4 regions of the Pseudoalteromonas sp. P1-7a genome follow, and region 1 is predicted to be linked to each of the others. Evidence: predicted binding sites of a transcription regulator. Region 1 holds the regulator's gene; each other region holds the start of a gene.
What was found. Region 1 encodes sigma-54, which starts transcription at its own class of promoters, with help from an activator protein. Its sites were predicted from a motif close to GTTGGCACGNNNNTNGNNT; they were not measured.
Positions count from the first base shown of each region.

Region 2: AN389_RS09515 (TorF family putative porin) is a predicted target of sigma-54. The motif match lies at 799-817, and genes of this name have one in related genera.
Region 3: AN389_RS12290 (amidase family protein) is a predicted target of sigma-54. The motif match lies at 1,096-1,114, and genes of this name have one in related genera.
Region 4: AN389_RS20235 (DUF1328 domain-containing protein) is a predicted target of sigma-54. The motif match lies at 1,090-1,108, and genes of this name have one in related genera.

Region 1 is NZ_LKDU01000005.1:87,520-89,692, forward strand. It holds gene lptB (LPS export ABC transporter ATP-binding protein) at 1-483, shown strand, start outside; gene AN389_RS05705 (RNA polymerase factor sigma-54) at 553-2,052, shown strand; gene hpf (ribosome hibernation promoting factor) at 2,080-2,173, shown strand, end outside.
Region 2 is NZ_LKDU01000012.1:12,079-14,251, forward strand. It holds gene AN389_RS09510 (hypothetical protein) at 1-638, shown strand, start outside; gene AN389_RS09515 (TorF family putative porin) at 918-1,604, shown strand; gene AN389_RS09520 (M1 family aminopeptidase) at 1,998-2,173, opposite strand, start outside.
Region 3 is NZ_LKDU01000018.1:68,767-70,939, forward strand. It holds gene AN389_RS12280 (TetR/AcrR family transcriptional regulator) at 1-454, shown strand, start outside; gene AN389_RS12285 (putative 4-hydroxy-4-methyl-2-oxoglutarate aldolase) at 458-940, shown strand; gene AN389_RS12290 (amidase family protein) at 1,287-2,173, shown strand, end outside.
Region 4 is NZ_LKDU01000036.1:22,407-24,579, reverse strand. It holds gene AN389_RS17285 (YcxB family protein) at 8-475, opposite strand; gene AN389_RS17280 (hypothetical protein) at 633-824, opposite strand; gene AN389_RS20235 (DUF1328 domain-containing protein) at 877-1,050, opposite strand; gene AN389_RS17275 (OadG family protein) at 1,580-1,825, shown strand; gene oadA (sodium-extruding oxaloacetate decarboxylase subunit alpha) at 1,835-2,173, shown strand, end outside.

The DNA of each region.
Region 1 (2,173 bases):
TATTTGCCGCAAGAGTCATCTATATTTAGAAAGCTAACAGTTTATCAAAATTTAATGGCTATTTTAGAAACGCGCAAAGAGCTAAATAAAGCCGCGCGAGAAGAAACGCTTAACAACTTACTTGATGAATTTAGCATTCAACATATACGTGATAGCCAAGGTATGGCGCTTTCTGGTGGTGAACGCCGCCGTGTAGAGATAGCCAGAGCACTCGCAGCGAACCCTAAATTTATTTTGTTGGATGAGCCTTTTGCTGGTGTTGATCCGATTTCAGTGTTAGATATAAAGAAAATAATAGAACATCTTAAAAATCGTGGCATTGGCGTATTAATTACCGATCACAATGTAAGAGAAACCCTTGATGTTTGTGAAAAAGCCTACATTGTTTCTCATGGGGAGCTAATTGCATCTGGCACCCCAGAACACGTATTAAATGACAAAACTGTACGCGATGTTTATTTAGGCGAGCAATTTAGGCTGTAACATTTAAGCCACACCTACAAGCATCTGCTAATATTAATTATAACAACATAAAAGGATTGTTAGAGATACATGAGGCAATCATTACAGCTGCGCATGGGCCAGCAACTTACAATGACTCCACAATTGCAACAAGCGATTCGCTTGCTGCAGCTCAGTACATTGGATCTCCAGCAAGAAATACAAGAAGCACTGGATAGCAACCCGCTATTAGAAGTAGAAGAGCAAGATTACACGGAAGAGTCGGCTGGAAAAAATGAACAAAAAGCAGATACGGATGATGTAACCGTAAGCGCATCGGCTGATGATACAACCAGTGAATACGAGCAAGACAGTGGTGAAGCTTTAAATAAAGACACCGTTAGCGATGATATGGCGATGGATGTAACTTGGGATGAGTACATGAGTGCAGCCCCTGCGGCATCTTCAGGCCCAATGCCAGAAGATGAGTCTATTTATCAGGGCGCCTCTACTGAAACGCTACATGAGTACTTAATGTGGCAACTTCAGCTTACTCCTTTTAGCCCCACTGATGAAGCTATTGCTATAGCCATTGTAGAAGCTGTAGATGACTCGGGTATTTTAACGCTAAGTTGTGAAGAAATTTTAGAAAGCTTTAACCAAGAAAACGATGACGACGTTGAGGTTGAACTGGATGAAATAGAAGCCGTTTTAAAACGTATTCAATTATTCGACCCTGTAGGTATAGCCGCGCGAAGCTTACAGGAGTGCTTGTGTATTCAGCTTAATCAGTTTGATAAAGACACCCCTTTTATAGAACAAACTAAAATGATCTTAACCGATCACATTGATCTATTAGCGGCACGCGACTATCGTACATTAATGAAAAAGACTAAGCTTAAAGAAGACGAGCTTAAAGAGGTCATGACTCTTATACATACCCTCAACCCAAAACCTGCAGATACAATAGTAAGGGAAGAGTCTGAGTATGTCATACCGGATGTATCAGTTAAAAAAATTAAGGGCCGTTGGGTGGTAGAGCTAAACCCAGATAGCATGCCAAAAATACGCGTAAATAGTCAGTATGCGGCCATGTCACGTACCGTAAAATCTAGTGGAGATAGCCAGTTTATTCGCTCTCATCTGCAAGAAGCTAAATGGTTTATAAAAAGTCTTGAAAGCAGAAACGACACGCTGCTAAAAGTAACAAACTGTATTGTAAAACAGCAACAAGCGTTTTTTGAACATGGCCCCGAAGCCATGAAACCAATGGTTTTAAACGATGTTGCTGAAATGGTAGAAATGCACGAATCAACAATTTCGCGTGTTACTACGCAAAAATATATGCATACGCCACGTGGTATTTTTGAGCTTAAATATTTTTTCTCAAGCCACGTAAGCACTGAAAACGGCGGCGAATGTTCGTCAACCGCAATACGTGCCTTAATTAAAAAGCTAATTGCCGCGGAAAACTCAGCCAAACCATTGAGTGATAGTAAAATTGCGGATATATTGGCAGAGCAAGGAATTAAAGTAGCTAGACGCACAATAGCAAAATACCGTGAATCGCTAGCTATTCCACCGTCAAATCAGAGAAAGAGTTTGATATAAGACGTAAAAAACAAAGAGGAAATGCTTATGCAACTAAACCTAACTGGTCGTCACGTAGAAGTAACTGATTCACTTAGAGACTATGTAAATAATAAATTTGCAAAGCTAGAAAGGCACTCAG
Region 2 (2,173 bases), on a different contig from region 1:
TGCTAGCCGACTTACCTGGCGCGTTTGACGATGCACTTGCTAACATTCCGCTTGAAGGAGATGTGAGCGAAGCTGATTACCAACAGTTTGTTGTTGCTTATTTACTTGCCTTTAACGGTAGCGATGAAAAACCTACCCTTGCCCCTGCTACACGTTTATTAGCAATGCGCCGCCCAGATGTATTTACGCCAATTAGTAATAGCCGTCTTGATGCATTATGCGCAGCTTTAGGTATTACAAAACTAAACAATCGCGACTTTGAGCGCTACTGGCAAGATATAGTACAAAGCATTCATGCTATGTCGTGGTTTAAAATGGCTAATGGCAGCAATGAACTAGAAGAGCAACTGGTCAGTATAAAAGCATTACTACCGTGCTTTTTTTACTATGCAGATGCCAGCACGGCCGACAATTCAAATTATATTAAGTTATTAAACAAACCTAAACGCAGCACAACAAGTGCGGGAAAACCACAACGTAGAGGCAAAGAGTCAGCCGAAATACTTGTAGACCGCGCACTTGCAGCCGATGACATTCCTGAGCATATTCGTAGCAAACGCGACTCTATTATTAGCGAAGTACAAAAAGGGCGCGGAGTAAACGAAACAATTAGTCTCATGCGCACTATATTTGGCTAAATTTACCTAACCTAACTGTATTTTTCTGGTGCAGTTAGGTTAAATTATGCACCAGCAGTGTGCGTTTCTTTACTATCACCCTAATTACCTCCTTTTTCGAAAATCCTTTAACACCTTGTTATAAAAGAACAAAAAACCAGTTTCAACCAAATAATTTTGAGCTGGCACATACAGTGCAATTCTATTTCCAGTTAAACAATAAAACGCCGCTAGCCAAAGGGTTGCCAATAAGAGAATAAAAACCTAGGCGGTAAAAAAATCATACAACGGGAAATGGACATGCTAAAACTAAAAAAAACTATCGCAATTAGCGCAATCGCTTTATTAGGTGCTACATCTTTAACATCAACAGCCGTGCATGCAGAGGTAACCGCAAACGCAGCGGCTACGTCTAACTACTTATGGCGTGGACAAGAGCAAACTGGGGGCGATGCTGCTATTTCTGGCGGTATTGATTACGCTAACGAGTCGGGCTTTTATGCAGGCACTTGGGTCTCAAATGCATCTTGGGCCGATGAAATGACGTATGAGCTAGACCTATACGCTGGCTTTGGCGGTGATATTAATGAGACAGTTAGCTACGATGTAGGTTACATTTATTACGCTTACCCAGATGCAGCTTCTGAGGCAGATGCTGATTTCTCTGAGATTTACGGTAGCATTAGTGTAGAAGGTTTTACTTTTGGTGCTGCAGTACTTGCTACTTCAGCTGCTGACGGTGATGGTACTGACTTTGGCGATTCGCTATACCTAAATGCCGATTACAGCTTTGCTGTTGGCAGTAATGGCACTGAGGTTGCGCTGCACTTAGGCCACTACTCTGGCGACTTTATAGGCGATGATAATATTATTGATTATGGTATCTCTGTATCAAAAGATGGTTTTACTTTTGGCGTATCTGACACCGACATGGATGAGTCAGATGTTAAAGTTTACGTAGGTTACGCGGTAGACTTTACGCTTTAAAACAAAATGTGTTACTTGCTGCAACACTAAGGGCCTTTTGGCCCTTTTCTCGTTTAGGGCAGCCTAAATACCCATAACGCCCTCTAAGTTTAGAACTAATGCGCTCTTCCATGTGCACCAGTTAATCAATCACTACCACCATGCTGTTAAATCATTTACCCGTAATGCCAACTCGCTTAATTGACTAATTTACTCTGAAGCAAGAGAAACGTGGCGAAACCTAGCCAAAGTAAGCTATTTAGTTGCTCTAAATCTGAGGCTTTAACGCAGCCAGCTACTACGTTTAGCCTTGAAGTAATTAAGTATTATTGAGGGTTAGTGTTATACACATTAGCTAAAACAAAAAAGGCCGCACTAAATGCGGCCTTTCAGTTAATCGTTAATCTTTAATCTTTAAAACTTAGCTAGGTTGTTTTTACTGTCTTTATCAACAAGATTAATGTACGGGTCTACCCCTGCGTACACTGGTTTTTCTTTTACTTTTAGCTCAATAGTATTAGTACCAGAGACTATTTGATGCTTTTGCGAGTAAATAACAAAGTCTTCAGCAAGTAGGTTTTCAGGGTCAT
Region 3 (2,173 bases), on a different contig from region 1:
AATAGATCGCATAATTGCGCACTGGAACTTAGGCTTAGATAACGTAACCCCTGAGGACGACCCTGCACATGTGCTTTATCACTATATTAAAAGTAAAGTAATACTTGCCGTAAACCAGCCACTGCAATCACGTTTATTTGCCAGTGAAATACTGCGCGGTGCTCCATATTTGCAAAACTACTTTAGAACTAACACGCGCCCGTGGGTAAAACAAAAGGTAGACATGTTTCAGGCCTGGATAGATGCAGGCAAAATGGATAATGTTGACCCTTATCATTTATTATTTACCATTTGGTCAACTACGCAGTACTACGCCGACTTTCAAGCCGAAGTGCTACTGGTAATGAACAAATTAGAATACGACGAAACCGATGTGGCACAAATAACGCAATCAACTGCCCACATAATTTTAAAAGGTATTGGCTTAAAAATACCTGAGCACAGTGAGGCCTAACCCATGAATAACTTTACCACCCCAGACTTATTTGACGATCACCGCGAAAGCGTACAAGTCGCCGACAGCGGCCTGCGCCACTTTGGTAAAAAAACCACCTTTAGTGGTCAAGCAGTTACCGTTACATGTCCAGACGATAACTCGTTTGCCGCCGATATACTGCATGAAAACGGTGAGGGTAAAGTATTGGTTATTGATGGCTTTGCTAGCAAACGCTTTGCTTTTATAGGCGATATTATGGCTGAGCGCGCGTTAAAAAATGGCTGGGAAGGCGTTGTTATTAACGGCTGTTGCCGCGACATTGAAATACTAGCCACTATGGATTTACCGGTTATGGCGCTAGGTTCAACCCCGCGCAGTACATTAAAGCGTGGCTTTGGCGATAAAAACCAAACTGTAACCATGCTGAGTACCTCAATTAACCCTAACGATTGGCTATACGCCGATGTAAATGGCTTAATTATTAGCCCTAACGCATTACTATAAACGCCATATTTGCAACCAAGTTGGTGCAATCACGCACCAACTTGGTGTGTTTTCACCTCTAAATTACGCCTTCTTTAATACTTATATTTTTATAAATATCTGCTAAACCCCATGTAAACCAAATAAAACCTGACCGAGCGGACAACTTTATTGCATTTGGCATTGCTTTTGCTTAGCTTTTAGGCAATATAATAGCTAACCGATTAAAAAGCGGATCAGGCTCTGTAAAATAAAAATAAGATGTTACGCAGTGGGCTGAAAAATAATAATAACTAATTCGTCTTTTTAATCACCCTAAATCTGATTATAACCAGTTGGTCAGATTTACTTTATAACGAGTGGTGATATGAGTACCAAAACACATAATAATTTTACCGGTATTTTTTGTGACCATGGCCCTAACGCATGGCAAACACAAACCCACGGCAAACTTGTAAATAAGCGCCTTGCGGTAAAAGATGTATTTGCTGTTAAAGGCGAGCGCAACAGCGCGGGTAACCCAAGCTGGTTTAAAGCAGCAAAACCTGCACAGCAAACAGCAAGTGCCGTAAATAAACTAATGAATGAAGGTTGTCGCTTTACAGGCTTTACCCATACCGATGAGCTGGCTTACAGCTTAGAGGGCAATAACATTCACTATGGTGCAGCACAAAACCCAAAACTTAAGGGCCATGCAAGTGGTGGCTCAAGTATGGGGTCGGCGGCCGCCGTAGCTGCTAACCTAGCTGATATTGGCTTAGGTACCGATACCGGCGGCTCTATTAGAATACCCGCAAGTTATTGTGGCTTATTTGGCATAAGGCCAAGCCATAACGTCATTGAAAAAGATGGCCTAATACCGCTCGCCCCCCCTTTTGATACCATAGGCTGGCTTACGCAAAGTGCAGAGCTGCTAAGCGATATAGGCAATATACTGTTGCCAAATCAAGCTATTAATAACGTTGATACTTTAGTTATTTGCGAGCCATTATTTGAGCTGGTTGACCCTGCATTACAAGCCCCGCTTAAACAATTGCTTAAAAAAACCAAACCTTATTTTAAACACCATAAAGAATTTAAACTGCCTGACAGCAACTTATTAAGCGAACTGGCTGACAGCTTTAGAATACTGCAAGGGCGAGCAATCGCAAAAACGCATAAAGATTGGCTTCAATTGCCAGGGCAACTTCCCCAGTTTGCTCCGGCAATTGCGGCACGTTTTAACATGGCGCTTGCCCTAACCGCCCAAGAAGA
Region 4 (2,173 bases), on a different contig from region 1:
AAGCCACTCACTGAGTGGCTTTTTTGTTTATAAAGTCGCGCATTTCATCAGTTAATACACTGCTAGAAATATATTGCATACCTTTATTATGCTGTACTAGGTAACCGTGGTTGGTTTTAATAATGCGGGTTATTTCTGCCCACTTAAATGTATGGCTTTTATAGTGGTTCTCGGTGCTGATAGCGTCATCGGTAAACGTGAGGGTAACAGTCGATCCCGAAGCACGGCTAAGCATTTGGCGCGTAACCCACCAAGGCCTACGGTAATAAAAGGCAACGCATTCTAAAACACCCAGCATTATTAAAAATGACCCTAGGTAGTGATCGTCCATAACGTAAATACTAATTAAACCTAAGCACACCAGCAATGCCAGCAAAAAGTATTTTGGCTTTGCTGCTTTACTATAAGAGTGGGACTCGTCAAAGCATTCGTAGTAGTAGGGTTTATCGAGTGTGTAAGTGGTGGTGAGTGCCATAATTGCTAATAAATAATAGTTTTCGCTATTTTAGCAAGCTAGTGTAGAAATCACACCCGTTAATATTGGCTATATACTTAAAGAGGTAGAAGCAGCTTTTTGTTTACGCATAAAAAAACGGCTTATTAAAAGCCGTTTTTTTACGTTACCAAGCAGATTAACAGTTAGTTTCTTCTGCGTTAACGCCTTCTTTTACATTTTCACATGCATCTTCAACAGAGTTTTGCACGTCAGTTACTGCTTCATCAATACGCTCACCTGCTTCTTCTGCGTGGTTGTCTTCACAGCCCATCATAAAGAAACCTGCAAATACCGCGATTAGTGCTGCTTTTAAAGTTGTAGAGTTCATAATGTAATTCCTTGTATGTGTTAATTAATTAGTGTTTTAAGTATGTTAGTAGCTACCTGGGCGATTTACCGCGCAGCGCACCTGATACTAAAGAAATCACTAAAAGTACTAAAAAGATAAAGAATATAATTTTTGCTATACCAGCTGCGGCACCTGCGATACCACCAAAACCTAACACTGCAGCGATTAAAGCAATAACTAAAAATGTAATTGTCCAGCGTAACATTGTTTTCTCCTTGGTTATCAAATTCGTTCGAAAGTAATAATGCCAGTTGCGTGCCAGAGTTTAATTTTGTTATTTTTCAGTGTGTTATAGTTTTTTGAGCGAGGGTTATAAATTTAGGATTGGTAAGTTTTACGTTTAACGATGTAACTTATTCACACTATTGTAAAGAGAGTAAAAAAATAAATATTTTATATATGCTGCCTCTTGCTTTCTTGGTAAGACCAATTTACATTTTTAACCACAGTAGGTTTTCCGCTGTTATTTAACTTACTATTTTTTATGACTTTTAAGTTGTTTTGGGTTTAACCATATAATCTTTGCCTATAACGGTTATTTATATCATCTATATCTAAGCTAATTTTACCCTTTATTAGCTATGTTAACTATTGTGACTGTATGTTAGTTTAATTTTAATTGGTTTTACCAATTGACAGGTGGTGGACAAAGTTAAAAGTTTTGTTATCATTCGGTGAATAATTATTTAAATAAAGCGATTTTTTATATCGCTATATAGTGCAGGGGGAGAAAAATGGATATAGGAGCTGTACTCACAACCGCAGGTAGCTTGATGCTTACCGGCATGGTGGGTGTGTTTATATTTCTTTCAATATTGATTGGTGCTGTAACACTTATGTCTAACTTGGTCGCTCGTTTTGATGTGGCTGAAGTTGCAATACCGGTTAAATCACCATCTTTAAAATCTCAAGGTGTGCAAAGCGAGCACATCGCTGCTATTAGTGCTGCCATTGCTCAGTACAAATCAAATAATAAATAAGAGGCACACATGGCTAAATTAAAATTAACAGAGCTTGTTTTACGCGATGCTCATCAGTCTTTACTTGCAACTCGTATGCGCTTAGATGACATGCTACCTATTGCTAGTAAGCTTGATGATGCCGGTTATTGGTCTATTGAGTCGTGGGGCGGCGCTACATTTGACTCGTGTATTCGTTATTTAGGTGAAGATCCGTGGGAGCGTATTCGTGCCCTTAAAAAAGCAATGCCCAATACTAAACAGCAAATGCTATTACGCGGACAAAATTTATTGGGTTACCGCCACTACGCCGATGACGTGGTAGAAAAGTTTGTAGAGCGAGCTCACAAAAATGGTGTAGATGTATTT